Regions from separate parts of the Virgibacillus saliphilus genome, predicted to be linked through region 2. Evidence: riboswitches for the same ligand, from Rfam matches in the RefSeq annotation. Region 2 holds a riboswitch; each other region holds the start of a gene.
The links. A riboswitch is a leader RNA that binds a small molecule or an ion and turns the genes downstream of it on or off. The one in region 2 is predicted to bind thiamine pyrophosphate.
Positions count from the first base shown of each region.

Region 1: another riboswitch for thiamine pyrophosphate. It lies ahead of tenI (thiazole tautomerase TenI); the one in region 2 lies ahead of thiT (energy-coupled thiamine transporter ThiT).
Region 3: another riboswitch for thiamine pyrophosphate. It lies ahead of tenA (thiaminase II); the one in region 2 lies ahead of thiT (energy-coupled thiamine transporter ThiT).
Region 4: another riboswitch for thiamine pyrophosphate. It lies ahead of thiD (bifunctional hydroxymethylpyrimidine kinase/phosphomethylpyrimidine kinase); the one in region 2 lies ahead of thiT (energy-coupled thiamine transporter ThiT).

Region 1 covers NZ_JAGYHC010000001.1:1,870,379-1,877,964, reverse strand. The annotation lists gene KFZ56_RS08990 (replication initiation and membrane attachment family protein) at 1-472, opposite strand, end outside; gene nrdR (transcriptional regulator NrdR) at 501-965, opposite strand; gene KFZ56_RS08980 (cytosolic protein) at 990-1,385, opposite strand; gene KFZ56_RS08975 (S8 family peptidase) at 1,865-3,169, shown strand; gene KFZ56_RS08970 (thiazole biosynthesis adenylyltransferase ThiF) at 3,223-4,242, opposite strand; gene KFZ56_RS08965 (thiazole synthase) at 4,242-5,006, opposite strand; gene thiS (sulfur carrier protein ThiS) at 5,008-5,211, opposite strand; gene tenI (thiazole tautomerase TenI) at 5,295-5,912, opposite strand; TPP riboswitch at 6,025-6,132, opposite strand; gene KFZ56_RS08950 (FAD-binding oxidoreductase) at 6,339-7,586, shown strand, end outside.
Region 2 covers NZ_JAGYHC010000001.1:2,525,515-2,533,100, reverse strand. The annotation lists gene KFZ56_RS12315 (M3 family oligoendopeptidase) at 1-1,479, shown strand, start outside; TPP riboswitch at 1,555-1,656, shown strand; gene thiT (energy-coupled thiamine transporter ThiT) at 1,752-2,324, shown strand; gene KFZ56_RS12305 (hypothetical protein) at 2,547-3,968, shown strand; gene KFZ56_RS12300 (carbon starvation CstA family protein) at 4,180-5,913, shown strand; gene KFZ56_RS12295 (cory-CC-star protein) at 5,980-6,237, shown strand; gene KFZ56_RS12290 (ArsA family ATPase) at 6,268-7,200, shown strand; gene KFZ56_RS12285 (zinc-binding dehydrogenase) at 7,206-7,586, shown strand, end outside.
Region 3 covers NZ_JAGYHC010000001.1:38,273-45,858, forward strand. The annotation lists gene KFZ56_RS00185 (deoxynucleoside kinase) at 1-341, opposite strand, end outside; tRNA gene KFZ56_RS00190 (tRNA-Arg) at 485-557, shown strand; gene KFZ56_RS00195 (dicarboxylate/amino acid:cation symporter) at 639-1,874, shown strand; gene tenA (thiaminase II) at 1,923-2,615, opposite strand; TPP riboswitch at 2,712-2,812, opposite strand; gene acsA (acetate--CoA ligase) at 3,002-4,717, shown strand; gene hmpA (NO-inducible flavohemoprotein) at 5,379-6,605, opposite strand; gene KFZ56_RS00215 (Rrf2 family transcriptional regulator) at 6,748-7,185, shown strand; gene KFZ56_RS00220 (type 1 glutamine amidotransferase domain-containing protein) at 7,253-7,586, shown strand, end outside.
Region 4 covers NZ_JAGYHC010000001.1:674,178-681,763, forward strand. The annotation lists gene KFZ56_RS03405 (BCCT family transporter) at 1-723, shown strand, start outside; gene KFZ56_RS03410 (hypothetical protein) at 888-1,277, opposite strand; gene KFZ56_RS03415 (MerR family transcriptional regulator) at 1,455-2,222, shown strand; gene thiE (thiamine phosphate synthase) at 2,492-3,115, opposite strand; gene thiM (hydroxyethylthiazole kinase) at 3,119-3,889, opposite strand; gene thiD (bifunctional hydroxymethylpyrimidine kinase/phosphomethylpyrimidine kinase) at 3,886-4,689, opposite strand; TPP riboswitch at 4,910-5,027, opposite strand; gene KFZ56_RS03435 (DUF420 domain-containing protein) at 5,351-5,899, shown strand; gene KFZ56_RS03440 (phosphotransferase family protein) at 6,115-7,026, shown strand; gene KFZ56_RS03445 (hypothetical protein) at 7,150-7,586, shown strand, end outside.

The sequences.
Region 1 (7,586 bases), 660 kb from region 2:
AAGATGCTGTTATATCTGTTCCGATCTGTCTTTTTGGTGTTGTTACGTAATGGTTCTTCAACTCTTTAAACTTAGCGTCACCAATATGATGAAATAAGAGCTGCGTAAGCATTGCATCCTTGAAAAAATCCTTTGGCGCAAATGGACTTTGCAACTCGTACGTGTACATATTGGTTGTTTCTGTATTTTGTTTATATGTTTTTAACAGTCCAATGGCTTCAAGCTTTAACCTTGCCTGGTAGATCTCATCCAATGGTATATTTAAATAATTCATTAATGTATGATGCGTTTGGGCTTCCCTTTCCCGTTGCAACTCCATGTCATGCAGAAGTGTTTGATATAACGTAACTGCGTGAGTACCAATAAGCGGTTGATACAAATGAGTTAATGATTTCCCGTAGTCAACAGGTAAATACGTTTTTAATACAACATAATATCCTTCCACAGGCAAAATTTTTCCAATAAAATGCATTATTCTTACTCTCCCTCTTTGTGGTACATCAGGATTTTTTATCTGCATTGATTAAATCCTTCAATTCATCGAGAAAGACACTGATATCTTTAAATTGACGATAGACAGAGGCGAAACGAACATATGCCACTTCATCAACTTTGGATAGCCTGTCCATCACCATTTCACCAATTTCATTGCTGTCCACTTCAGAAATACCGTCATTACGAAGTTCTTTTTCAACAGAAGAGGCTATTTCCTCCATTTTATCAAGGGGAATTGGACGTTTTTCACAGGCTCGGATTAAGCCCCGAACCAGCTTTTCCCTGCTAAATACTTGCCTATTCCCATCCTTTTTTACCACAATTAGGGGGACTTCTTCAATCCGTTCAAACGTCGTAAATCGAAAACCACAATTTTCGCATTCCCTTCGTCTGCGTATGGATTCCCCTTCTTCAATCGGACGTGAATCGAGCACTCTTGTATTTTTATTGTTGCAATTGGAACATCTCATTTCGCACGCCTCCGTTTTTCATTATTAACTCGTTTCTCTTGTCGTGATTAATGACAGATCTTTATTAATCCATTGATATAATTGTTGGATCACTTTTGTACTATAGCCGAAGTCAAAAGGAAGAACAGATTCCGTTGTCACAGAAAAGTCAATCGCTGTATAATACGGCCTAACCATAATCACTGTAGCAACAATAAATGCCTTCTTCCCCTTTTTCATAAGCACACTGATTTCACCGTGCTCTTTAGAAATGGAATTAATTTCATATCCATCAGAATGGATGAATAAATTCTCCAACATTTGCATTCCTGTATCTTTGGTTGTCTTATAATAATGTGTCTGAAGTGATGTATTCTCATGATTCTCGCTTGTTTCTGCGTGATTATTAAAATACGTATTAATTGTACTGCGAAATGACATTCTCTCCACCCCAAATCGAAGTTATCGTAATATGTATATTACTTTATTTTAACAGAACTTCCGAAAGAAGTCTTCCTATTCAAGGATATTGTATTCTACTTCCCCTATTTTAAATAGTTATTACCATATTCATGCAAGAATAATTCCTTCTGTAAATTTCAGGAAGTTGAACGAAACATACTGACAAAGCAAACCGATAGTGATGTGCCTCTTCTCCTTCAGACTTTTGTATCAAAATAATATATATATTCATAAAAGTTAGTTATTTAGATGGATTGTCCACTCTCTATTACCCTGCTATGCTTTTATTAAAGGACAAGCCCCTATTAGATCAAATTAGATAGGATACTCACTCTCTTTACCAAGAAAAAACATAGTTTAAATTATAAAACTAGTAGAGGGGGTGATCTCACGTTGTTCTAGTGCCACTGTTGCCAATGCTAGTAGGTTTTAAAACTAAAATCCTGAGGAGGCAAAAAATGAGTAACAGAAAAAGAATATGGTATGAAGAAGCTGGTCGAAAACTAGATCCAGGTTTAGTGGAACAATTACGTGTTAAAAGAAAACAAGATCCTTACGCAATCAGCAATACTGATGATATACCTGTCATTGTTTACGTTAACAAGAATTCGGACAAAGCTATAAGAGACGATCTCCTGAATACCTGTCAAAAAGATAGTCGCAGTAAATTAGACAAAGACTTACGATTCCACGGAACCGTTGGCGGGAAGTTAACGCCGCAAATGATCAAACAGATTAAGGATCATGAGGCAGTTGATCGGATATTCTATGACCGTGAAGTAACATGCTTTCTGGACATTGCAAGCAGACAAATCGGAGCTGTTGATGTACAAGAGCATCATGACTTTACCGGAAACGGTGTAACTGTTGCTGTCATTGATACTGGAATCTATCCCCATGCAGATTTAACGGAACCCGATAATAGAATTATTGCTTTTAAAGATTTTATTAACGATCAGAACGATCCTTACGATGATAATGGACACGGGACACACTGCGCGGGCGACGCAGCAGGAAATGCTAGTAAGTCAGATGGCTTATATATTGCTCCAGCATCTGAAGCTTCCGTTATTGGTGTGAAGGTTTTGGATAAGGATGGCGCGGGAAAACTATCAACCATCATTGAAGGAATTACGTGGTGTATGGAACACAAAGAAGAATATAATATTCAAATAATTTCTCTATCTCTGGGTGCTCAAGCATATGAATCGTATAGGGATGACCCGCTAGCACAGGTTGTACAAGAAGCATGGCATAACGGCATCGTCGTTTGTGCAGCGGCTGGTAACAATGGCCCGGAGCAGAAAACCATTAGTACACCTGCTATTAATCCGTTTATTATTACTGTTGGATCTACGTCTGACCAGAATACGGGTACGCGATCAGACGATCATATTGCAGATTATTCAAGCCGTGGTCCAACGATCGATTCATTGATTAAGCCGGATATCTATTCACCAGGGACAGACATCATTTCTCTGTTAGCACCAGAATCTGAGCTGGAACAACAGTTACCTGAACAAATCGTCGATGAACATTACCTGCAATTATCCGGTACGTCGATGGCCACACCCATATGTGCAGGCGTCATTGCACAAATGTTAGAAGCCAATCCAACCCTTAGCCCCAATGATGTAAAAAGTATCCTCCAGACAACGTCTCAACCAATGCTTAATGATATATGGGGATATATCGAGGCGCGAACAGCTGTAGAGATGGCGCTAGATTATGTCAACGACCACCAACAGCGTGTAGCTGAGTAAGACGATCAGAATGTTTGTTGTATAAATACTGCCCCACAGTTTATTCTGTGGGGTTAACCAAAGTAACGATGATAAAGTGTTTTAGCTTCTGTGATATCTTTCGTCCCATGAACGAGTGTACGACCATCTTGGAACATAACGAACCGCTGCTTATCCATGGTAAAAGAAAGAAGAAAATCATTTTGTTCCACTTTACCTCCCATTGTAGAAAGCATCTTGGCGATCCCCTGTAGATCACGATCTTCACGCTTTGATGGGCGAATCTGAACCGTATCCCTTCCGCATAAAACCGCCGTCTTGGTTTGATTTTCAAAAGTAAGAAAGGGATACGTTGCATTTGCACCACAAGAAGAGCAAGCTGCTTTTTTCATACTGGAAACATTCATCTTGGAATGATGATTTTTCCAAAGATCAAACGAAACTAACTTCCCACTAAGTGCCTCCCAATCTTCCGTAAGTATTTTTAAAGCTTCTGCTGTTTGATAGGCAACTACCATACTAGCAGCTGGACTAATAATTCCAGCAGTATCACACGTTAGCCCACCGATCGGTACATCCTCCATTAAACAGTGCAGACAGGGAGTTTTACCAGGAATAATTGTAAAGCTAATACCATAACTTGCAACACAGGATCCATAAATCCAAGGTATTGTATATTTTTGTGCTATATCATTTATTTGCATGCGAATATCAAAATTATCTGTAGCGTCTAGAATCAAATCAACGTTTTCTGCTAGTTTTTCAAATACTTGAGGCGTCACATCCAGAATATGGCTCTCGATTTCTACTTCTGAATTAATTTGCTGTAATCGCTCCTTAGCGGCAATGGCCTTTGGTACCCGATTTGCCGCATCCACCTCCACATAAAGCTGCTGCCGTTGCAAATTGCTCCATTCCACATAATCGCGATCCACGATTGTTATTTTCCCGACTCCTGCACGAACAAGGGATTCGCCACTTCCTGTTCCAAGTGCTCCAGCACCGATTAATAATACATGTTTTCTCTTTAGTTTTTGTTGACCCTGCTCACCAATTGGGGTGAACAGGGTCTGTCTGGAATAACGATCATTCATCAGACACTCATTCCTTCCATTGGACTACTTGCCGTTGCGGTTCGCTTTTTCGGGATTCTTCCTGCTTCATAAGCCAAACGTCCAGCTTCAATAGCGAGCTTCATCGCTTTTGCCATTTTGACCGGATCACTTGCCGCTGACACAGCAGTATTTAAAAGAACTGCATCCGCTCCAAGTTCCATTGCAAATGCAGCATCCGCAGGCGAACCGATTCCAGCGTCAACGATAACTGGAACTTTTGATTGTTCTATAATCAAGCTTAAGTTGAGTGGATTAATAATCCCTTGTCCGGATCCAATCGGAGAAGCACCTGGCATAATCGCATGTGCACCAAGCTCTTCCAGCTTTTTAGCAAGTACCACATCATCGGAAGTATATGGCAATACGGTGAATCCTTCTTTTAGTAATTCTTCCGTTGCTTTTAGCGTTTCCACAGGATCAGGAAGAAGGGTCTTATCGCAACCAATAACTTCTACCTTAATCATATCACATAAGCCAGATGCCTGAGCTAGTTTCGCATGACGAACAGCTTCTTCAGCCGTTTTTGCTCCAGCCGTGTTTGGCAGTAGCGTAACTTTCTCCACATCAATCTTTTCAAGGAAATTCGGCTGACTTGGCTCATAGATATTCATACGGCGAACAGTGAAGGTTAAGATTTCCGGCTTTGACACTTCCACTGCTTGCTTCTGGACATCAATATTTGGATATTTTCCTGTACCTAACAATAATCTGGAGTTAAATTGTTTTTTGTTGATGGTTAACATGTTAACCGCCTCCTACAAATTGGATTAATTCTATTTTGTCTCCATCAGCTATTTCTGTAGTAGTATGCTCATTCTTTTCCAAAATTCGGTCATTATGTTCTACAATAACAACAGGGTTACTTATCTTATAATGTTCGATTACTTCTTTAATTGTGGTAACTGCTGTTGGTATCGTTACAATCTCCCCATTTAATTGTAATGTCATGTTCTCACCTCCTTTGAGCTATTTCGAATCATAAGCGATGGAATCTTCCTTCACCTCCTCGAGCAATGCTGACATCATAATGGTTATTCATCATACACTCCCTTTTCCATATTTATTCTATATTCTTTAACCGCTTCTACAGGATCGTTTGCTAATAATACACCTGACAAAACCGCGATTCCCTCTACACCTGCTGCTAGTACCTGCTTTGTATTTTCCGGCATAATACCACCGATTGCTATGACTGGTAAATGAACTGTTTCTGTTATCCTCTGTAAATGATCAAGTCCTCTCGGAGGTATTCCTGGCTTCGATGAGGTAGCAAAGATATGACCATAAAGGAGGAAATTTGCACCCTTTGTCTCTGCCTCCATGGCTTCTTCTATAGAATGGACGGAACAACCTATTTGTAAAGTAGGAAAAGATTCTTTTACCAATGAAAGATCAGCACTTTGGTGTGTAAGTTGCACTCCGTTTGTCTTCATCATATATGCTATATCGATACGATCATTTATCATTATTTTTTTAACTGGAATTCCCTCTTCAGCTAATGCTTGCACGACAGCTACAAGTTTACTGGCAGACCATGTCTTTTCTCGTACATGGATGACATCCACATATTTATGAATCTGTCCTGCAATCGTAACAAACGTTTTCATTGATTGCCGGCCAGTAGAAATAACATGTAATTGTTTTGGCATGACAAAGGCACAACCCATCTAATAGATTCTTATATACATATAAAAAAGACCACTTTTCATCATGCAGCGCATAAAGAAAGTGGCCCTCTAGAATACATAAGTTAGCTTTGTAGTCATCGGCAGATTACTTCCCTACGCTGGCATCAACCAGATCAGGTTCAAAGGGTCTCAAAGTGAAACTTTAATCTCAGCCTTAACAAAGGCACCCCTAGTAGTTCATATCATTTTATTTTATTTTAACACGCATGAATATTTTGTCAATAATGGAATGTTTTTTATTATCTAATATCGCTTATACAGCAGTAGAAATGAATAATCCTTCCCTATGTATTTAAGCTATAGATTTTCTACTTCACATCATTTATACTAGACTATAAAATCAGAAATTTCTTTAACATACCTATTTAAAAAGGGAGAGAAATAACCATGGAAACAGCAATAACGAATGTAATACATGGATTAGAGAAATGGTTGCGAAAAGATCAAGTTACCATGAACGAGACTGTTCTGGAAGAACACAGCACAGATGAATCTTATCATACACCAAGTTCTCCAGCTGTAGTGGTATTTCCTGAAAATGCTGAAGAAGTGAGCGAAATTGTTCGTCTAGCTGATAAATATGAGATCGCGGTTGTTCCTTATGGCTTGGGAACAAGCTTAGAAGGTCATATTATCCCTTACGAACATGGCATAACCATTGATTTTTCGTTAATGAACAGCATACTGGAGATTCGGGAAAAAGATTTTCTAGTAAAAGTACAACCAGGTGTGACACGTTCCCAATTAAATAAAGAACTGAAAAAATACGGGTTATTTTTTCCAGTAGATCCAGGGGCAGATGCAACACTTGGCGGTATGGCTGCTACGAATGCCAGTGGAACAATGTCTGTCCGCTATGGCATCATGCGTGACCAAGTCCGAGATTTAGAAGTTGTACTTGTAGACGGAAAAACGATACACACTGGCAATTTAGCGGAAAAGTCATCATCCGGTTATCATCTGAATGGCATTTTTGTAGGGTCTGAAGGTACACTAGGTTGTTTTACAGAATTAACGCTAAAGGTATACGGTATACCAGAACATCAAATAGCTGCAAGAGCATCATTTAACATGGTGGATGATGCAGTCGAAGCTGTCACAGCTATATTACAAGCCGGAGTGCCAATTGCCAGAATGGAGCTTTTAGATGAGCCATCTATGGTGCAAGCGAATCAATATAGTGAAACAGGCTACAAAGAAGTACCAACATTGTTTTTAGAATTTCACGGAAATGAAGCAGGTCTAACACAGGATGTTTCATTTGCGGAAGATATCCTCAACGACTTCGGCTGTTTAGAAGTAACATTTGAAGCAGAAACTGCAGCACGGAATAAGCTTTGGGAAGCAAGACATCATGTACTCTACGCTTACACTCATGGCTACCCGGGAAGAAAATTAATGATAACGGACGTTTGTCTCCCTATTTCTGAATTAGCAGGAGCTATTCAAGATGCAAGGAAAACCCTAAGGGCATTAAGCCTTCAAGGCGGCATCGTCGGGCATGTAGGTGATGGGAACTATCATATTTTTTTAATGATTGATCTCAATAACCCCGAAGAAGTTCAAAATGCGAATCAATTAAATGAACACATCGTTGAATACGCGCTTAACCGTGGAGGTACTTGCACCGGCGAA
Region 2 (7,586 bases):
GCTGAAATGAGCGGGATAAAAACAAATTTTAATCAGAAGTTAGCCGCCATTGATGATGACATGTGGGATACCTTGTTAACCCAGCCGGAGTTAGCAGAACTTTCCTTTATTTTAAATGAAAGCAGGCAGCAGGCGAAAGAGCAGTTATCCGTAAAAGAAGAAATATTAATGAATGATCTTGCTGTTGATGGCTATGATGCATGGAATCAGATGTATGGAACGATTGTCGGAAATATGAGTGTAGAGATTGAAGAGAAGGGGGAGATCAAATTATATTCGGTTGGACAGGCTTCCAATAAACTAACCAATCCGGATAGATCCGTTCGTAAATATGTATCCAACCAATTGGATGAGGCATGGAGTAGTCAAGCTGATTTATTTGGTCAGACATTAAATCATTTGGCTGGTTTCCGTCTGCAGAAATATAAACACCGTAACTGGGAAAGTGTGTTAAAAGAACCATTAGCCCTTAATCGAATGAAAAAAGAAACCCTTGATGCGATGTGGACTGCTATCACGAATAAAAAAAGTCATTTTGTTGATTATCTGCAGAAGAAGGCAGAACTGTTGGGGTTGGAAAAATTAAGTATGTATGATGTGGAAGCACCATTAACAGATTCGGTTAAAACGTCGAGTTATACAGAAGGTGCGACATTTATTGTTGAACAATTTCGTGCGTTCAGTCCGAAAATGGCCGATTTCGCGCAAATGGCATTTGATAAACAGTGGATCGAAGCAGAAGATCGTCCAGGAAAACGACCAGGCGGTTTTTGTACAAGCTTTCCGGACAGTGAACAAACTCGTATTTTCATGACGTATTCCGGTACCCCGTCCAATATTGCTACACTTGCCCATGAACTTGGGCATGCATACCATCAACATGTCATGAATGACGTTAATGGATTGAATCAGGGATATGCGATGAATGTTGCTGAAACAGCTTCGACGTTTGCAGAAATGATTGTAGCTGATGCGTCTGTTAAACGTGCGAGGAGTAGGGATGAAAAGATGATGTTATTGGAAGATAAAATAAAACGCAGTGTGGCATTTTTCATGAATATCCACGCCCGGTTTATGTTTGAAAATCGTTTCTATGAAGAACGAAAACAGGGAATGGTCTCCGTCCAACGATTAAATGAATTAATGGTTGAGGCACAGAAAGAAGCGTATTGTGATTCAGTTAAGGATTATGATCCAAACTTTTGGGCATCCAAATTGCATTTCCACATGACAGGAGTACCATTTTATAATTTCCCGTATACGTTTGGTTATTTATTTAGTCTCGGTATCTATGCATATGCGAAGGAAAAAGGCGGTAGCTTTGAAGATGATTATATTGCATTGTTAAGGGATACAGGCAGTATGAATGTAGAAGATCTCGCAAACAAACATCTGAATGTAGATATAACGAAAACGGATTTCTGGGAAAATGCCATTCAGTTATGTGTGAATGATGTCGAAGAATTTTTAGCGCTATAACCTGCGGATGCGGTGTATGCATTGTCATTGTCTGCTATATGAGGTAGAATAGTAGGTAACAAAAAAAGTGAATGAAAAGCCTGCAGGGGGAGCCGTTTGGCTGAGAGTGAACAATTTTGTTCTGACCCTTCGAACCTGTTAGTTAGTACTAGCGTAGGGATGGTGGTTTTTTGATGGGATAAAAGTAATGTGAGCGGATTCCTCCATCAGGAAGTCTTCCCCTTGGCATTGCTTTTTTTGTGTAGATTGCTTTAAAAAGGGGAGGTAATAAAATGAGTTCCAACAAAATATTATTTTTAGTTGAGGTTGCAATTTTCACGGCACTAGCATTACTTCTGGATATTATCCCGGGTCTATCATTTAAAATATGGGCAATGGGTGGTTCGATTTCATTTGCCATGATACCTATATTTATCGTTGCATTTCGCTGGGGATTAAAAGGAGGGCTGTTATCCGGATTCCTATGGGGGATTATGCAGGTTGCTGTAGGTGTGTCCTATATTCTGCACCCACTGCAAGGCTTGATTGAATATGGGCTTGCTTTTACCGTTTTGGGTTTTGCAGGTGTTTTTGCTAAGCAAGTTCAGCAAGCAGTTAAAGAAGGTAGGACAAAAGCTTATCTTTCATATATTACGTTAGGAGTACTCTTGGGATCAAGTTTACGTTTTATTGCCCATTATGTTGCTGGTATTGTATTTTTTGAGTCGGCTATTGAGGGACAGCCTGTTTGGATCTATTCCCTCGTGTACAATATTTCTTATATGCTACCATCATTTATATTGTGTACGGCCATCGTGTTCTTTCTATTTCATAAGCAGCCGAGGACATTAGTGAAAACTGCTTAACAATTAATTATTCGCTCACATAAGAGGTTGGGACAAAGCAAACGTGTTTAACTAAGAAAACGAACATTACGGAAGCGATATATGTTTGGAATTTATTTGTTAAAAACACTTTTCCCGGCCTCTTACATTTATGAGAAGGAAACGATGAGTCGTGTTTATTTGTAGCGCTTTTCCTCTTCCATGCATAGGCTATAGAACTATTCATCATGGGAGGAAGCGTATATGGAGCTGACAATAGCTCATTGGTTATATGGTTTATTTACACTTGCGATTATAGGTACTATGATTTTTCGAAGAGGTGTTGTACTCCCTTCATTGTTAGGGACATTTATAATCGCTTGGGTATACAATGGAAGTATAATTGAAGGGTTTACAGCAATTTTCAATGCCAATCTTGTAGCAGCTCAAGAACTTTTTAGTATATTTTTAATTATTACCTTTATGTTGGCTCTTCTTTATTCTTTACGTGATCTTGGGGCAGATAGGAAAATGATTCAGCCTATCCAGAAGATGATGATTAATGGGCATGTGTCTTATTTTGTTCTTGTTGGCGTGACCTATGTGATTTCACTTTTCTTCTGGCCAACACCTGCTGTTCCTTTAATCTGTGCACTACTTGTTCCTGCTGCAGTACGGGCAGGCTTACCGGTCATGACTGCTGCGGTTGCGATTGCTATTGCCGGGCAGGGAATGGCGCTTTCCTCTGATTATGTGGTGCAAGTAGCACCTAGTCTGTCAGCAACCTCTGCTGGAATTGATACGACTTTGGTTGCGGATAAAGCATTGATTCTATCTTTCATAGCTGGAGGAACTGCGATTCTTTTAGCATATTTTCTTTATCGAAAGTCAATTCGTACGAAAGATGATAAATTAAATGACGTTGATCTGCAGAAATTACAATCTACAACGGAATCAACAAATAATCCAAAAACGTTACATTTAACGATGTGGAGTAAATTATTTGCCACTATAGTCCCATTAGTACTGGTTGGGGTAGTGGTTTATATGGTTTACGAAAAGCTTATCTCCGGAAGAATGAGTGGACTTGAAGGTGGAGATGGAGCTGCTTTTGTTGGTGGGGTTGCCGTGATTCTGTTGTTATTATCGACGGTAGCTTTTGGACGTGAGCATGCATTGGATTATATTACAAACCATATTACGGATGGGTTTGTGTTTGCTTTTAAAGCAATGGGACCGGTTATTCCAATCGCGGGCTTTTTCTTTCTGGGGAGTTCGGATTTTTCCGGGAATATCTTAAGTTTAGATGAAAATCCACCTGCATTATTGTTTGACCTTGTGCAATCCACTCAAGGATTTTTGCCTGAAAGCTCCTTGCTTGCTGCTTTTAGCGTATTGATCATCGGTATCATTACCGGGCTTGATGGCTCAGGATTCTCCGGACTACCGATCACAGGCGCATTGGCTGCTTCACTTGAAACGGGGACTATTGATGCTGGTACTCTTGCCGCCATTGGGCAATTGGGATCGATTTGGACTGGTGGTGGAACACTTGTCGCATGGTCATCACTGATTGCAATCGCAGGCTTTTGCGGCGTTTCTGTTATGTCACTGGTTCGTAAAAACTTTTTCCCGGTTATTCTCGGATTATTCGTATCAACGTTGGTTGCTGTACTTATTTTTTAACGAATTATGAGGGCCTAAGCCGTTACAAAGGTTTAGGCTTTTACTTTTATTCCACATGAAAAGGTTCAAAATTGTTTACAATTATATCATTATTAAATAAAATGAAAGTTGTACTACATATTATCAAACAAACATAGCTTTAATTAGGGTAAAGTTGACTATTTTTTTATCCAAAAATAGTCAGATGATTCCTAAAATGGGGGGGAGAAAAATGTCGGGGATTTTAGTTGCGCTGATAGGGATTATTATATTAGCCTTAGGGTATCGCTATTATTCAAAGTTTGTGGCAGAAAAGATCTATCGTCTGGATCCTGATTATGTCACACCAGCGCATAAGTACAAAGATGGTGTGGATTTTGTGCCGACAAATAAATTTGTGCTATGGGGGCATCATTTCACATCTGTTGCTGGAGCAGCGCCGATAATGGGTCCAGCAGTAGCATTATACTGGGGGTGGCTACCTGCATTTATATGGGTTATCCTCGGTACAGTTTTTGCTGCAGGGGTGCATGATTTTGGTACACTGGTTGTTTCCGTCCGTAATAAAGGGCAATCGATCGGAACTCTGGCAAACCGGTTAATTGGGCAGCGAGCGAAGATTTTATTTTTATTTATTATCTTAATATTATTATTAATGGTTAATGCTGTATTTACATGGGTGGTTGCGAATCAGTTTATCGAGTATCCAGCCAGCGTATTGCCGGTATTTATTCAAATACCGATTGCAATTTGGATTGGGTACGCTGTGTACAAGGGAAATAAAAAGATGTTGGGACCTTCTTTAATTGGGCTTGCGATTATGTACGGAGTCGCTATCATAACAAGTAGAGTTGATTTTCTCCAGATTGATCTGGTTAGATACTTTGGCGGAGAGGGAAGTACCGGTTTATTAGGTTTAGGAGCAGTTTCCTCCGCATTTCTGATCTGGATTGTTATATTAATGGTTTATGTTTATTTTGCATCCACATTACCGGTTTGGAAATTGCTGCAACCAAGAGATTTTATTAATTCACATCAGCTTGTTGTAGGGCTCAGCATCCTATATTTGGGCTTACTTTTCCTAAATCCCGAAATGTCTGCACCTGTTACAAATTCAAATCCAGATACGTCTTGGTTCCCGCTTTTATTTATTACGATCGCATGTGGGGCTATTTCCGGTTTTCATGGATTGGTTTCATCCGGAACGTCATCCAAACAGCTGGATAAGGATACCGATGCACGTTTTGTTGGTTATTTTGGAGCTGTCGGTGAAGGTATATTAGCGTTAATTTCGATTATTGCTGCTGGCACTTTATTTGCAAATGCAGATGCATTTTTTGAAACGTATGGTAGCTTTACAGAAGCAAATGGTGCAGGTCTCGGTGTATTTGTAGAAGGCGCTGCTAATCTGGCTTCCGGGATAGCAATACCACCTGATATCGCTACAACGATTGTCTCTATCATTGTAGTAAGTTTTGCTGCTACATCGTTGGATACTTCTGTACGGTTGCTACGCTATATTATTGGGGAATTGGGTGTTGAATATAAAGTTCCTCAATTATCAAAAAAACATGTGGCAAGTTCTGTAGCTGTTGTCTCAAGTGCGGCATTAGTATTGCTTCCCCAAGGGCCACAAGGTTTTGGCTCTGGTGGTTATCTAATATGGCCTTTATTTGGAACATCGAATCAATTGCTTGCCGGGATAAGTTTATTGTTAATCTCTATTTGGTTGAAGCGACAAGGGCGTAATTATGCGATTACATTAATCCCAATGATTTTCTTGATGTTTATGACATTATACGCCATGTTCCAGCAGGTTTTCTTTGAATGGGCATGGTATGGAACAGAGTCAGATATATTATTATTTGTCCTTGGAGCGATCATATTCGTTTTTGCAGTGTGGATTGTTCTTACCGCATTTAATGTGCTGACGAAAAAATATGATAACCCAATGGATCATGAATAATGGAAGAAGGGAAGAGATCATTAACGGATGGTCTCTTCTTTAAAACCCTCAAGCGAGGTGAGGACAATGTTGGAATATGTGAAAAAGATGATTCAATTTTATGAGGAAGTATTAAGCATGCCACATCGTCAGGAAATTGCTCGTGAACTACGGGATGAGGATGATTTGTTTCTGTTATTGTTGTATTCTGAGATGATTGGCATACCAAATCCAATTTATTATTATACACTGGAACTTTATCCATACATGATCGAGAATTTCCATGATTGGCATTTGCGTATGGGTATGGATAAATCGCCTCTAACAGGAATTCGCTGCTGCTAGGCAATCGTAAAGAAGAAGGAGGCGTAAAATGTGGAAGTATTAGCAAAGCATATTATTTTTGTTGGTGGTAAAGGCGGTGTGGGAAAATCTACTTCTGCTGCTGCGATTGCTTGGAAGTCTGCGAAATCCGGAAATAAGACATTACTTGTGTCTACAGATCCTGCACATAATTTAGGAGATATTTTTAAGCAGTCCATTGGTGGGAAAATAACGCTAGTTGCAGATAATTTGTCCGCATTGGAAATAGATCCGGAAATAGAAACAGATAAATATATAAAAAGTGTAAAAGAAAATATTAAGGATACTGTACAATCAAGTATGATGGAAGAGGTTCATCGGCAGTTGGACACAGCTAAGGCTTCCCCAGGAGCGGATGAAGCTGCGTTGTTTGATAAGCTAATATCCATTATTTTAGAGGAGCGAAAGCATTTCGATAAGCTGATTTTTGATACAGCACCAACAGGACACACCATACGATTATTATCACTTCCTGAACTAATGGGTGTTTGGATAAATGGATTGCTGCAAAAAAGAAGGAAAACGAATGAAAATTATTCCCAGCTATTAAACGACGGGGATCCGGTTGAGGATCCGATTTACGATGTGTTGCGGGAAAGGCAGGAACGCTTTTCAAAAGCCCGAGAGGTTATGCTGGATGGGAAAAAGACGGGTTTTATTTTTGTACTGAACCCGGAAAGACTCCCAATTTTAGAAACGAAAAAGGCGATTGAATTATTGGATCAGTATCATTTGCATGTAAAAACTGTAATCGTGAATAAAGTTCTGCCAGATGATGCAGACGGAGAATTTTTGCTGCAGCGAAGAGAGCATGAAAAACAGTATGTGTCCATGATTGAAGAAACATTTCAAAGACAGGAACGTATTTATGTGCCGTTATTCTCCCATGATGTAACGAATACAGATCAATTAGCGGAATTTAGTATATATTATGAGAAAGGGTGACAGGAATGAAAGCATTTGTACATGAATATGGAGAATTAAAAGTCAAGGATGTTCAGGATCCGGTTGCAGGGCGCGGAGAGGTAGTCGTTCATTTGCATGTAGCAGGTTTAAATCGACGTGATGTTGGTCTTCCAAATCGAAGAGGACGTACGGAAGATACATTAGTACTTGGTTCAGATGGTGCTGGCGTCATTGCGTCAGTAGGTGATGGGGTTACACGTGTGAAAGTGGGTGATGATGTTATTATTAATCCTTCTCTACGTTGGGAGGAAAATAGTGACGCACCGCCAAAGGAGTTTGATATTCTTGGCATGCCGGACCATGGCACTTTCGCTGAAAAAATTGTTCTTTCTGCAGCACAAGTCGAGAAAAAGCCGGAACATTTA
Region 3 (7,586 bases), 2.5 Mb from region 2:
ATATGATAAATCTGTTCATACTTCTCAAATTTATCCGCTGGTAATGTACGTTTCGCAAAAATCATGTTTTTCGATATATGATAATCAGCAATAACTGCTTTATGCTGCTTTAGGAATTGTGTTTCAATATCCTCTAATTGCTTGAAACGATTGCATAAAAAGAACATTTCCGTTTGAAAACTCCAAGCCTTGATATCATCATAAAATTTGCCGAGAAATGGATTTTCCTCGACGATTTCTTTAAGCAAATGAAAATCAAAATGGACAGAAAGTTTTTTTGCAAGGGATGTCTTTCCAATACCAATGGGCCCTTCTATTGCAATAAATGGAACCTCTGTCATAGATACTCCTCCAATCAATAATCAATCTGGACAGATGTGTTTTATTTTATCATAGAATGAAGCGATCATCTATGAGATAAAAACTTCCACTTTTCAACAAAGCCTCATTTATGTATAATGGGTTTACTACAATTAACACATGTGGCTCCGTAGCTCAGGGGATAGAGCGTTGGTTTCCTAAACCATGCGTCGCAGGTTCGAATCCTGCCGGGGCCATTCACTTAAGTTCTACGATTTTCGATAGGATATAATTCCATTCGCTACTCCACTACAAATGACAACAAGAGAGGGAATAGTATGAGTCTTACAAAGAAAATTCTTATCGCCCTTATTTTAGGGGTGATTGTTGGTATAGGTTTTACCTTTGTATCACCAGAGGTGTTTTCCCCTGTTGATACGTATGTATTAACTCCGGTTGGACAAATATTCTTAAACCTCATCATGATGATTGTTGTGCCGATTGTGTTTGTATCTATTGTACTAGGTACAGCCGGTTTAGGTGATCCGACAAAGCTTGGGAAAATCGGGCTTAAGACGATTAGTTTTTATCTGGTTACTACAGCGGTTGCATTAATGATTGGGCTGGGAGTTGCTTATGTGCTTGAGCCTGGTACGGAGGGAACTTTTGATGTAGAAAATGCGGAATTTGAAGCGGAATCTACCCCACCGGTCATGGATACGCTGATCAATATTATTCCGGAAAACCCTTTTGAAGCACTGGCCTCCGGGGAAATGTTGCAGATTATTGCGTTTGCATTATTCATTGGGATCGCACTTGCTTATCTAGGTGAAAAAACGGCTGGAATATTTCGGTTGTTTGAACAGGCAAATGAGCTTTTGATTTGGCTGGTTCATGTTATTATGAAAACAGCACCATACGGAGCGTTTGCTCTGATTGCATCAGCGATCGGTGATGCGGGGCTGGATGCGATTGGATCCATGGCGATGTATATGGTTGCCGTGGTATTAGCCTTAGTTATACATGGAGCTGTTACGTATAGCATAGCCATTTGGGGACTTGGAAAGGCAAGTCCGATTAAATTTTATAAAGGATTTTTCCCTGCGATGTCAGTAGGCTTTAGTACCTCTAGTTCCAGTGCTGCCTTGCCTATTGCTATGCAATCAGCGCAGGAAACCTTAGGTGTGAAAAAATCGATCAGCAGCTTTGTTCAGCCATTAGGTGCAACGATTAATATGGATGGAACCGCTATTATGCAAGCTGTTGCAACGGTGTTTATTTCACAGGTTTATGCGGTACCGTTGGAATTTACGGACATTATTCTAATTATATTGACGGCAACACTTGCGAGTATTGGAACAGCAGGAGTTCCAAGTGTTGGTTTAATCATGCTAGCGATGGTCTTACAACAAATCGGATTACCGGTAGAGGGAATCGCATTAATTGTCGGCGTTGACCGCCTACTGGATATGCTTCGTACCTCTTTAAATATTACAGGAGATGCAACAGCCGCATATGTCATCTCGGAAAGTGAAAAGCGGAAAGAAGCAAACACAGCTGAATCTGCAAAATAATAAACAAAGAAGACCGCCCTTATGATTAGGGGCGGTCTTTGCTAATAATCAGGCTTTACCAACAGAATCAGTCTGCCACATTTCTAATTTTTCGGCCATTTCCCAAAACATGTATTCAAATTGACTGGTCTTGATCACGATTTCTTCTAATGCTACAAGTTCATGTTCAGGTTTGTCTTTCGTAAGTTCATTGATTACATCCATACAGTCATTTGCCAATGTGGTAAAATCATCAGAGGAATACATTTTCACCCATTCTCCATAAAATTCATGATCCAACGCTCCAGGTATTAAAGCTAAATGTTTCCCAATAAAATTATAGCTCCATGCACAAGTAAGAATAGCTGCAATCACATTTTCCACTCCGCCTCGTTGGGACATATTCAACATATAACTGGTGTATGCAGTTGTCGTAGACGCAGCTTCCGTCTCTTCCAGTTCTTTAGTTGATATGTTAAATTTGCTAGCATACTTACGATGTAAATCCATTTCTACATGCAATGTTTCATGTAATAGATTTGCAAATGTTGTCATAGTCTTCAAGTCAGGTGCTTTCGCACTACCTAAAGCAAAAAGCCGAGCATACTCGATGAGATATACATAATCTTGCTTCAAATAGTGTTTAAACTTTTCTTGATGCAGCGTACCATCCCCAATTCCTTTTACAAAAGGATGCTCCAAATAGGCATTCCATATTGGTTGGACTCGGTTCCATAATCGATCTGTAAATAAATTCTCCATTATATACACTCCTTTGATTTTTTCCCACATTAGAGGAGTGAAAAGAAAAAACCCCATCCACTAGCACAGTAGTAGAATGGGGAGCCATCATCAAACATGTATACATAGCCACTTTCCTACGCTAGTATGAACTAGATCAGGTTCGAAGGGTCAAGTATCCTCTCTCAGCAAATAAATATGCTCCCCTAGTGAAAAATGAAATAATATGAAGTTATTTATTATGAATTAAACCATAAATATAAGTATAAATCAAAAAATAAGCCTATAACTTAAACCAAATCACTTTAAAAAAGTCATAAAATGTTCTAAAATAGAAATCAGTTAGCTTAATGTTTGGATTTTTTCTAATTGTAATCGGTTGCAAAAACTTAAATTGAGGTGATTAGATGGATGTACAAAAAATCCCGGCAAGAGAAGGGAATTATAATCTACAAAACTACGAAAAAATGCGTGAAACATTTAAGTGGGATGACGTTAAAAAGAACTTCAGCTGGAATGAAACCGGCAATGTTAATATGGCATATGAAGCCATAGATCGTCATGCCAATGATCCAAATAAAAAAGATCAGGTTGCTTTATTATATTCCGCTCCGGACCGGGAAGAGCGGGTTACCTTTGAGCAACTTCGGCAAGAGAGTAATAAATTCGCTAACGTACTGAAGAAGTATAATGTGAATAAAGGTGATCGTGTCTTTTTGTTTATGCCTAGGAGTCCGGAATTCTACGCATCTTTCTTTGGTATATTGAAGACAGGGGCAATTGCCGGTCCGCTGTTTGAGGCGTTTATGGAGCAAGCTGTACGAGATCGTCTGCAAGACAGTCAGGCACGTATACTTATTACGACCCCGGATTTATTAGACAGGGTGCCACAGGAGGATTTACCTGATCTTGAAAGAATTGTCCTCGTTGGGGATCACAGTGAAACCGCTGATATGTATATTGATTATAAAAAAGAAATGAACGTGGCATCACCGGATTTTTTGATCGAGTGGGTTGACCTGGAGGATGGCATGCTGATTCACTATACATCCGGTTCGACAGGCAAGCCCAAGGGTGTATATCATGTACACAATGCGATGATTCAGCATTATGTCACTGCTGAATGGGTGTTGGATCTCAAGGATGACGATATTTATTGGTGTACCGCTGATCCGGGCTGGGTGACCGGCACAAGTTACGGGATATTTGCCCCATGGTTGAAGGGGGTTACGAATGTTGTTCGTGGCGGGCGCTTTACGCCGGATGATTGGTACGGGACCCTGGATAAATATAATGTAACCGTATGGTATACCGCACCAACAGCATTAAGGAAGCTTTTAAGTGCCGGCGAAGAGGCTGTGAAAAGACATGATTTATCACATTTGAGACATGTGCTAAGCGTTGGAGAACCACTGAATCCGGAAGTTGTGACATGGGCATTAAAAGCATTTGGTTTACGTATTCACGATACATGGTGGATGACTGAAACGGGTGCACAACTGATTGTAAATCTTCCATCAGAAGAAATTCGCCCTGGGTCAATGGGTAAACCAATTCCAGGAATCGAAGCGTCTATTGTTGATAATGAAGGTAACGAAATTCCACCAAACCAAATGGGGAATTTAGCAATTAAAAAAGGCTGGCCTGCGATGATGCGTACGGTGTGGAATCGCCCGGAGAAATTTGAAAGTTATTTTATAAATGGCTGGTACGTATCCGGAGACAGTGCCTATAAAGATGAAGATGGGTACTTCTGGTTTCAGGGCCGTTTGGATGACGTCATTAACACTTCGGGGGAGCGCGTTGGGCCATTTGAGGTAGAAAGTAAATTACTCGAACATCCAGCAGTTGCAGAGGCCGGCGTCATTGGTAAACCGGATCCAGAGCGCGGGGAAATTGTTAAAGCATTTATTACACTAAATGATGGCTACGAGAAATCGGATGAGTTGCTTGAAGAAGTTCGACAATTTGTGAAAACTGGATTGAGTGCACACGCAGCACCTCGTGAAACAGAGATCACCGATAGTATTCCAAAGACACGCAGTGGTAAAATCATGCGTCGTCTTCTGAAATCATGGGAACTTGGCTTGCCGACAGGGGATACGTCGACATTGGAGAAGTAAACATAAAACGTTGGCTCTTTATTATATGAAGAGCCAACGTATTTTGTTTGTGCAATTGGGAAGTTTTCTATAAGGATAGCAAGACCAGGCACCTTCTCAAGTACATGATATGCTGAAATTTATCCAATTGATGTGTCGGAGAGCCCATCTCAAGAACATGATAAAGCTGAATTAGACCCAACCATGTGCTATAGAGCGCGTCTCAAGAACATGATAAGGCTGAATTAGACCAATTGATGTGTCGGAGAGCCCATCTCAAGAACATGATAAAGCTGAATTAGACCAATTGATGTGTCGGAGAGCGCGTCTCAAGAACATGATAAGGCTGAATTAGACCAATTGATGTGTCGGAGAGCGCGTCTCAAGAACATGATAAAGCTGATTAGTCCAATTGATGTGTCGGAGAGCCCATCTCAAGAACATGATTAGACTGAAATAGTCCCAACCATGTACTATAGAGCCCATCTCAGGAACATGATAAGGCTGAATTAGACCTAACCATGTACTTGAGATCCTTACTCATGTACGTAACTACACCGATTCTACATCATTCATATACAATAGAATCCCGAATTTGTAGCGGTGAAGCCGCGAATTTAGAATCAAGGAATCCCGAATGGGTAGTGTCGCAGCTTCCTTAAAAAGCCCCTCCCTCCGCACACTAAGCTGCAGTAATATCTTCTGCTGGTCCGAAAATCTCAAAATGAAGATCCGTATCTCTCACACCATATTTTCGTAGAATTTGATAGGACGCGCGCATGAACCCTTTTGGTCCGCAGAAATAAAACGCAGCATCATTTGTCGGCAGCGTTTCACTCAGCCATTTATAATCAATACGGCCTTCTTTATCACAATAATCGCCTGCAGAAGGATTGCCATATACAACATGACTTGTAACTTGCTTGTTATCTTCAGTAATCTCACGTACACGATCCTTCATGGCATGGTAATTGCTCGATCTGGCGGAATGGATAAAGATGACCTCACGATTAGGCTGTTCTTTAATTACTGTCTCCAGCATACTCATCATCGGTGTTAGTCCCACACCACCACTCATTAAAACTAGTGGTCGCCTGTCCTTTTGATCAAGTATGAAGTCACCAGCTGGCGCGCTAATTGGTAAAATGCTTCCCTCATGAACGTCTCTATGCAAGAAATGGGATACGATTCCCGCCGGACTATTCCCTTGTGCCTCTTCCCGTTTTACACTGATTCGATATCTGCCTTCTCCCGGTGCGCAGGATAGGCTATATTGACGCAAGTGGGTATAAGCTTCTCCCTCAATCTCTGCTTTTATGGTAATATATTGTCCCGGTTGATAAGTAGGAACGGTTACCCCATCTGCTGCTTCTAAATAAAATGATGTAATAACATCACTCTCTGGTACCTTCTTTACCACTTTAAAATTACGGAAACCAACCCAGCCACCAGGTTTATTTTGGGTCTCTTCATACAGCTCCTTTTCAACGTTGATAAACACATCCGCTATCGCATCATAAGCTTTCCCCCAGGCATTGATGATGTCGTCCGTAGCCGCATCTCCCAGCACATCTTTGATCCCCAATAATAAGTATTTTCCAACAATTTTATATTGGTCTGGTTTGATATTCAAGCTTTTATGCTTTTGGGCAATCTGTTTAACTACTGGTAAAATTTCCTCCAAATTATCGATGTGTACTGCCGCAGCATACACCGTTTTCGAAAGTGCTTTTGGTTGTTCTCCATTTACTTGATTGGTTTGGTTGAAAATGTTCTTTAATTCAGGATGGGCTGTAAGCATCAGTTCATAAAATCGATTTGCTATTGCATCCCCATGTTCTTGCAAAACTGGTACAGTTGCTTTTACAATGTCTCTAGTTTCTTTATCTAACCTTGCAGTCGTTTCAATTGCCACAACAATGCACTCCCTTTTAAAAAATAAACATGTATTTCGTATACATGTTTATTATATAAGAAACATTGTAACTGTATCAATAGTGTAAACGGGTTTTGTGTTACAATATTGTGAAGACGATATAAGGAGAATACTAATGCAATTAAAAAAATATACCGATTACGCATTACGCGTATTAATTTTTACAGGAATGAAGCGAGATGGAGAGCTTGCGAGTATTAAAGAGATTTCCGAGGTATATAACATCTCGCAGCATCATCTCGGGAAAATTGTTTTCGAGCTAAATAAAATGGAACTTTTAGAAACGGTTAGAGGGAGAGGCGGTGGGATTCGGCTTGCGAAGCCAGCAAATGAGATTAATGTTGGTCTTGTTGTTCGGCGGCTGGAGAATGATTTTAACTTACTGGAATGTTTTGATAAAGGAACCAATCATTGTGTAATCTCCCCGGGATGTACGTTGAAGCATGCGCTGAACAAAGCATTATTTGCATTTTTTCAAGTGCTCGATCAATATACAATCAAAGATTTAGTAGCCAATGAGGATGAATTACGTGAATTGATGGGAATCAAATAGCGATGTTTTAAATCTGTACAAACGGGTATACTTATTTATGTACTACTCGCAAAGGAGCGTATAAAACATGGCTAAAACAATAGCGACAGTCATTACAGATATGTTTGAAGATGTAGAGTATACAGAACCGGCAAAGGCATTTAAAGATGCCGGGCATGATGTAGTAACAATTGAAAAAGAAAAAGGAAAACAAGTGACAGGAAAACAAAATGAAGAAACTGTTACGATCGATCAGGGGATTGATGACGTGAAACCGAGCGACTTTGATGCATTATTTATTCCGGGTGGATTTTCTCCGGATCAATTGCGTGCAGATGATCGTTTTGTACAATTTGCGAAACAGTTTATGGATGAGAAGAAACCTGTTTTCGCCATTTGTCATGGGCCACAGCTGCTCATTA
Region 4 (7,586 bases), 1.9 Mb from region 2:
CCTACGATGTTTATTATCGATGCATTTGTGGGAGGAACAGGTTTCCATTTGCAAAACTTCTTCACGATGAGTATGTTTCGCGGAGACGAAGGCTGGCTTTCATCATGGACGATCTTCTTCTGGGGATGGTTTATTGGCTATGCTCCAATGTTAATTGTATTCATCAGTCGAATTTCTCGGGGGAGAACGATTCGAGAATTAGTTATCGCTGTTTCCATTGTTGCACCAATCGTTAATAACTTTTGGTTTTCTGTCGTAGGTGGGACAGGCGTATTTTTCGAAAGGGAAAATCCCGGTTCTATTTCAGATGCGTTAAATGCAGGAGGGATGCCAGCATCCGTAATGGCAATTACGGATCAACTGCCAATTGGTATGGTAATGGGATTAGGATTTTTACTCGTGTCTATTGTCTTTGTTGCAACTACTACAGATACCATGTCCTATACCGTGGCTGCTACAATAACAGGGAATGACCATCCCAAACGATGGTTGCGCGTATTTTGGGCAATTATTTTTGGTCTTACGACAGTGGTCATACTAACGATAGGAGAAGATAGCGTTACATCGATCCAGAATTCCATTATTATAACTGCAGTTCCCGTATCGCTGCTACTGTTGCCGCCACTCTGGAATGCTCCGAGAATAGCGAAAAAGATGGCGTTAGAACAAGGACTTATCTGGCAACGGGAAATGCGGAAAAAAGTAAATAAATTCGATAGTTAATAAAAGCATTAGTACGTAAGCAGGAAATTTTGCAGTGAAAACTAGAGTACAAGTTTTAGAAGAGGCCGTATCATATGACTACGGTCTCTTTTTTGAATGGTTATATCCGATTCAATAAAACGCAGCTCGTGCTGTTTCTATTGAAGAAACGTTTGTTTACATTGTTAAAAACATTGAAAAGATTGGATTCGGTTTAAATCAATGCCGAAATAAACCCACCTGAATCCTTGCCAACGAAAGCCTGCAATGGAATTAGCACCTAAAAATGTTGGAAAAAACCAGAAAGCATCATTTCTTAGCCATATATAGGTGAAACGAAACATGCAACCGCGAATCCCCCCGGGATCCACTGCATAGGCTTGGAATGAAGGTTGCTCCGGTGTAAAAGGTGGCGGTGGGGTAGCAGGAGCGCTAACTTGCCCGCCAGGAATCCCTCCCGGAGGCTGCTGTCCCGGAAATTGCTGCTGGCCTCCCGGTCCAAATAATTGCCCCCATATAAATCCAGGAAAATTAAACTGCCTCTGATCATCAAACGGTGGTTTGTTATCATTCATTTGCTATATCCTCCCTTATAAATACGTTCTCTTTACTATATGGGTTATTGCTCTAAATAGGGAATATTTTTTGAAGAATGGGCGGGTTGATAACATCGGATGAGAAGTTGGAGCACATAGATTTATTTACTTGTATTGTAAGTAGAACTTGACTCTAACGTTACGTCATGCTTTACCATGAATCATGAAAGGAGGCAGCTCGTTTTGAAAGTGAAAGAAGTTTCCGATTTAGTGGGAATTAGTGTGCGTACACTACATTATTATGATGAAATTGGATTATTAATCCCGGAAGATACTACGGAGTCTGGGTATCGACAATATTCACAAGGTGATCTTGAGACATTGCAACAGATTTTATTTTTCAGAGAACTGGGTTTCCCGTTGAAAAAAATTAAACAAATTATCAATGATCCTTTATTTGACCAATACGAAGCACTTGATTTGCATCGTAACATGCTGCTTGAAAAACGAAACAGGCTGGATCATATGATTCGGAATGTTGATAAAACAATCCAACACAAGAAAGGAGAAATACAAATGAGCGATAAAGAGAAATTTGAAGGCTTTGACTTCAGCCATAACCCATATGAGCAGGAAGCGCGCGAACGATGGGGAGACAAAGCTGTTGAGGAATCGAATACGACAATAAATACCATGTCCAAAAGTGAAAAAGAAGCATTTGAAACAGAGTTCAACGATATTTATCGTAAATTAGCTGCGATTCGCCATGAGTCTCCTGCATCAGATGTAGCTCAAGAAGGTATAAAAATGTGGTATGATTTCTTGAACCGAATAGGCAACTATTCATTAGATGCTTTTAAAGGACTTGGCCAGATGTATGTTGACGACGGGCGTTTCACTAAAAATATAGACCAATTTGGCGATGGATTAGCAGTGTTTATGCGTGATGCTATGGCGGTTTATGCAGATCAACATAAGAAATAACTCCTTGTGTCATTCTTGAATATAAAAATGTGAGGCTGGGACAAAACAAAAGTGTTTAATTAAAAAAACGAACATTGCCAAACTTAGCGTAGGAAATATGCGGAGACTCCAGCGGGAGAAAAGGCATAGGTGAGACACCGAAGTGTGAAAGCACAAGGGGGCTCACCAGCCGCCCTAAGGTGCGCGAAGTATATTTCCGAAGCGATGTATATTCGGAATATATTTGTTAAAAACACTTTTGTCCCAGCCCCTTTTAACACCATTCATATCTATAAGGCTCGAACTGCTTCCCTTATATTTTCAGCTTGGGTAATCGCCGAGATAACCGAAACCCCATTTGCACCTGCGTCGATCACAGAAGTAGCATTGTGTGTTGTGATACCGCCAATTCCTACAATAGGTAATGTCGGGAATCTTTTTCGTAATGCAGTAATCCACTCAACGCCAACGGCTTTCTTAGCGTCAATCTTTGAATTGGTTGCAAAAACTGGACCAGCACCAACGTAATCGATTAGAGACAGCGGGCTACTCGCAATCTCACGCGCATTCGATACAGAAAGCCCGATAATTTTATCAGGGAAAAGGTCACGGATTGCTTGAACGGATTGGTCGTCCTGACCAACGTGGATCCCGTCCGCATCTAAGGATTTACCTAGTTTAACATCATCATTTACAATGAAGGGGATGTTATATCTCTGGCAAATTTCACGCAATGAAATACCTAATTTTAGTTTCGCTTCTCCCGTTAGTGATCCTTTTCCTTTTTCCCGAAATTGAAAGGCTGTTATTCCAGCTAATGCAGCGGTTTCCAGTATTTCTGCAGGATCCCGATCACAATTTTGACTGCCCATGATAAAATATTTACGTAAGCTCGTGTTTATTTGTAATGCCATTGGCTATCTCCTCTCCAGTACACTGGGTTCCAGGGAAAGAGCATCGATGAACTGAGGTAAAAAGGTTCCAGGCCCTTTCGTACTTTCATGAGCAGCGGCATACGCAGCCGCTACCCCATAAAAATAAACGGCTGTTAAAACCTGTTCCTCGATTTGTGCCTTCGTTGTTAAGCAGGCAGTTAAAATGGATCCCAATAAGCACCCAGCTCCGGTGATTTTTTCCAAAAGTGGATCACCGGTTTCATTTTTGATCACATTTTTTCCTACGCAGATCATATCTGTTTCTCCGGTTATAACAGCGGCTGTTTCATAGGCTTCTGCAACTTTCATAGCGATTTCCTCCGTGTCTCCTTTCCCAACCGATTCCACGCCTCTTGTTTCCCAAGGAATTTGTACGAGTTGTGCCATTTCCCCTGCGTTTCCTTTGATTACGGTTGGTTTGACTTCCTCCAAGATTTTCCTCACAGCAGATGTACGAAAGGAGGTGGCTGCTATTCCTACCGGGTCGAGTACTACCGGAATTCCTTTTTCATTTGCAGCTTTTCCTGCTAGGAGCATTGCTGGAAGTTCAACGGATGTCAGTGTGCCAATATTAAGAAGAACGCCGTCACTAGCGGAAGCCATGGCCGCAGCCTCTTCCTCTGCTTTTGCCATAACTGGTGCCCCGCCAAAGGATAAAAGCCCGTTTGCTGTAAAATTCATGACAACCTGATTGGTTAGATGGTGAATCAATGGACTATTTCCCCGTACTTCCTGAATAATGTTTGGATTCATAGTATCACCTCTTCACGGTCTGCCCAATGATTCGTAGGACCATTTCCGGAACCAAGAGAAAAGGAATGCTTAATTGCTGCTGTTATAAAACGTTTTGCCTGTGAAATAGCATCCTGAAGCGCTATGCCTTGACCTAAAAAGGCTGTAATCGCAGCGGAATACGTACATCCAGTTCCATGCGTATTGTTGGTATTCATGCGATCAGCTGAGAAGGTTTTTATGTCCATCCCGTCGTATAAAAAATCCACTGCACTCCCCGACATATGTCCACCTTTAATAAGAGCTGCTCCAGCACCGAAATTCTTTACGATCGTTTCAGCAGCTTGTTTCATGTCATCGGTTGTCTCAATTGTATTGCCGGTAATAAATTCAGCCTCCGGAATATTTGGTGTTACTAGGGTTGTCAGTGGCAAAAGATTTTCACGTAAAAAAAGACGTGAATCCTGATCAATTAAGGAATCTCCACTTGTTGCAACCATAACTGGATCCATGACATAAGATGCATCCAATTCTGAAACATATCCTGCAATGACTTCCATCATGTCCCTATTTGCAATCATCCCTGTTTTACATGCGTGAACCGGAATATCGGAAATCACGGAATCCAGCTGCTGTTTGATCATGTCGATGGGTAGGTGGTGAACATTTTGAACGCCTGTGGTGTTTTGGGCAACGACAGATGTAATGACGGACATGCCATAGCTTTTTAATTCTTGAAACGTTTTTAAGTCTGCTTGAATGCCAGCTCCACCACTTGGGTCGGTTCCAGCAATGGTAAGAGCCGTTGAAACGTGTTTCATTTATAAAACCTCCTCTGATGGATTCGGAAGGACGAAAGAATAGTAGTTTTCCGGGTTATATATCATTATTTTTCATTGTGCAGTCATTGACCGCTATTAAATGAAAACAGCCATGGTTGTTAATAGATACGTTCGATTCATCCATGACTTCTTCCCAGAGAGAACTAAAAAAAGCCAAATCCCATGGGGGACCTGGCTTCGAATTTGAAAATAGATAAGACATTTCGTCAAACTACTTCCCTCCGCTGGTATGATCCAGATCAGGTCCGTAAGAGTCAGAAAGCCTCAATGCGCTTTCCTCTCAGCCCACGTATTATTGGGCACCCCTAGTAGTTACTTTTATTGATTATTTACCTTTAGTTTAACAAATAGGCTCGCACTTGTCATGGAAATTGAATAAGTGGAAAGTGTACCTATATTCAAATCCATATCATTCCCTTTTCCGGATAATAAAGCAGATGAAAAATACATACAGAATGCTAGGAAACTTTCCTGTTATCACTTTTTGGTCAAAAGAAAAGACCTAATTGGATAGCCTGTTTTCTGTCAAAAGTATGACATTTCTCGTTTTTATAGGAGTGAATATTACTTTTGACTTGTTGTTTGCGGTTAATTTTCATATGCTTATGGAAAGGAATTTTATATTGGAGTGAAAAAACAGATGCCTAATGACATTAACTATACTAGACAGCGCAATTATAATCCGCTGATTTGGATTTTATCTATATTGATTGTAGGCGTTATTTTGGGAACGTATTTCTTGCCAACAAACCCAGACGCAACAATAGCTGGCATGGAGTTAACCGTATTGCCCATGTTAAATGCTATTTTGAATAGCTTCACCTTTATCTTTTTGTTGATTGCTTTAATCATGATTAAAAAGAAAAACATCAAAGTGCACCGCAGATTTATTATTGCTGCATTCGTAACAACCTTTTTATTCTTCATCTTCTATTTGACGTATCATTCTATGGCTGAGTCTACAAGCTTCGGCGGAGACGGTCCTATGATGTACATTTATTATTTTATACTAATTACACACATTGTTCTGGCTGCATTGATTGTGCCGCTTGCGCTAATCACACTTGGAAGAGGTTTGAATATGAAAGTAGAAAAACACCGGAAAATTGCACGTTGGACAATGCCACTATGGCTGTATGTCAGCTTTACTGGCGTGTTGGTCTACTTCATGATTTCGCCATACTATTAAGCTTTTTGGTAATATCATTATATGCCAATGACATACTGGCACGTTTTAAAAGTTCTTCCGGCAATTATGGGTAGTGTCATGACTAAGAATCGTCTCGTGCTTTGCCTATGATTGATCAAACGATTGATTAAACCATTGATAATGGCGCTCGTTTGTATTCTATAATGGGTTTTAACGTGTATTTGAAGGATAAAAGGATAAAAGGGGGAGATAAAATGGGGGTCCCAAAATCTTTGCTGGATTGGGTTAAACAACAAGTACATATAAACGCGTCTGTACAATCCGTGGAACCATTAAAAGGTAGCACTTCCTCTATATTACATCGTATAACGCTTCATGTTGATGAAAATCCTGTGGAAGTAGTGGTGCGGCAATTTAATGATCAAGAATGGTTGGACAAAGAGCCTGATCTTGCTATGCATGAAGCGGCAAGTTTGCAAATGGCATCTAAAGTTGGTTTCCCTACGCCTGAGATCATCGCCTATGATGAGAAGGGGGAGATATGTGGGATCCCGGTAGTTGTAATGTCAAAGCTTGAGGGGAACGTTAATCTAAAGCCAAGGGATAGGGATGAATGGCTGGCTGGTCTGGCAGAGGCACTTGCCAATATTCATACTGCTGAAGCAAGTAATTTTCCATGGACTTACTTTCCTTATAATGCTATTTCGGAGACAGAAATTCCGGAATGGTCCAGCGTTCCAGATGTATGGGAAAAAGCAATAGCTATAGCAAAGGGGCCTCGCCCTAATATGAAAAATAACTTTATTCATCGAGATTTTCATCCTGCAAACGTTATGTGGCGTGATGAGAAAGTCAGTGGCATTGTGGATTGGGTAAACGCCTGCTTGGGTCCAGCAGGAATTGATGTCGGACACTGCAGAGTAAATCTGGCGATGTTATATGATGTAGAAACTGCTGCTGGATTCTTAGAAGCATATAAGCAATTTGCCGGAAAAACGTATAAACATGCCCTCCATTGGGATCTTATTTCCGCCATGGATATGCTTTCTGGAAAGCGCCCAAGCGTATACCTGGGATGGAAGGATTTTGGTATAACAGGGTTAACGGATCACATGATGGAGGAGCGGTTGGACAGGTATATCGTGCATCTGATGCAGGGGAGATAGTTTTATAGTTTTATTTAAGCGGCTCGTCCCTCTGATCCTAATGCTTAAGTGAGCGAGAGAATCTTTCGATGTATTTTTGTATAGATGATGGTATACTATTAGGAAAAGAAGGGAGGGATGAAGGTGGAGGAAAAGCTTAATATTATTTTAGAACATTTGGAAATAATCCAACAAGGACAAGCTCGGTTTGAAGATAACTTAAATGCTTTTGGGAAGCGACTGGATCGAGTGGAAGAGAAAGTGAATGCCTTTGGAGAAAGGCTGGACCGATTTGAGGAAAGCTTAAATGTCTTTGGAGAAAGGCAAGATCGGTTTGAGGAAAGTTTAAATGCGTTTGGAGAAAGGCAAGATCGATTTGAGGAAAGCTTAAATGCGTTTGGAGAAAGGCAAGATCGGTTTGAGGAAAGTTTAAATGCGTTTGGAGAAAGGCAAGATCGATTTGAAGAAAATTTAAATAGATTTGGAAAGAGACTTGGTCAAGTAGAAAAAAGCCAAGAGCACCTTGCTATTAATCAAGCTCGTATGGAAGAGAGGCAAATTCGTTTTGAAGAAAATCAAAA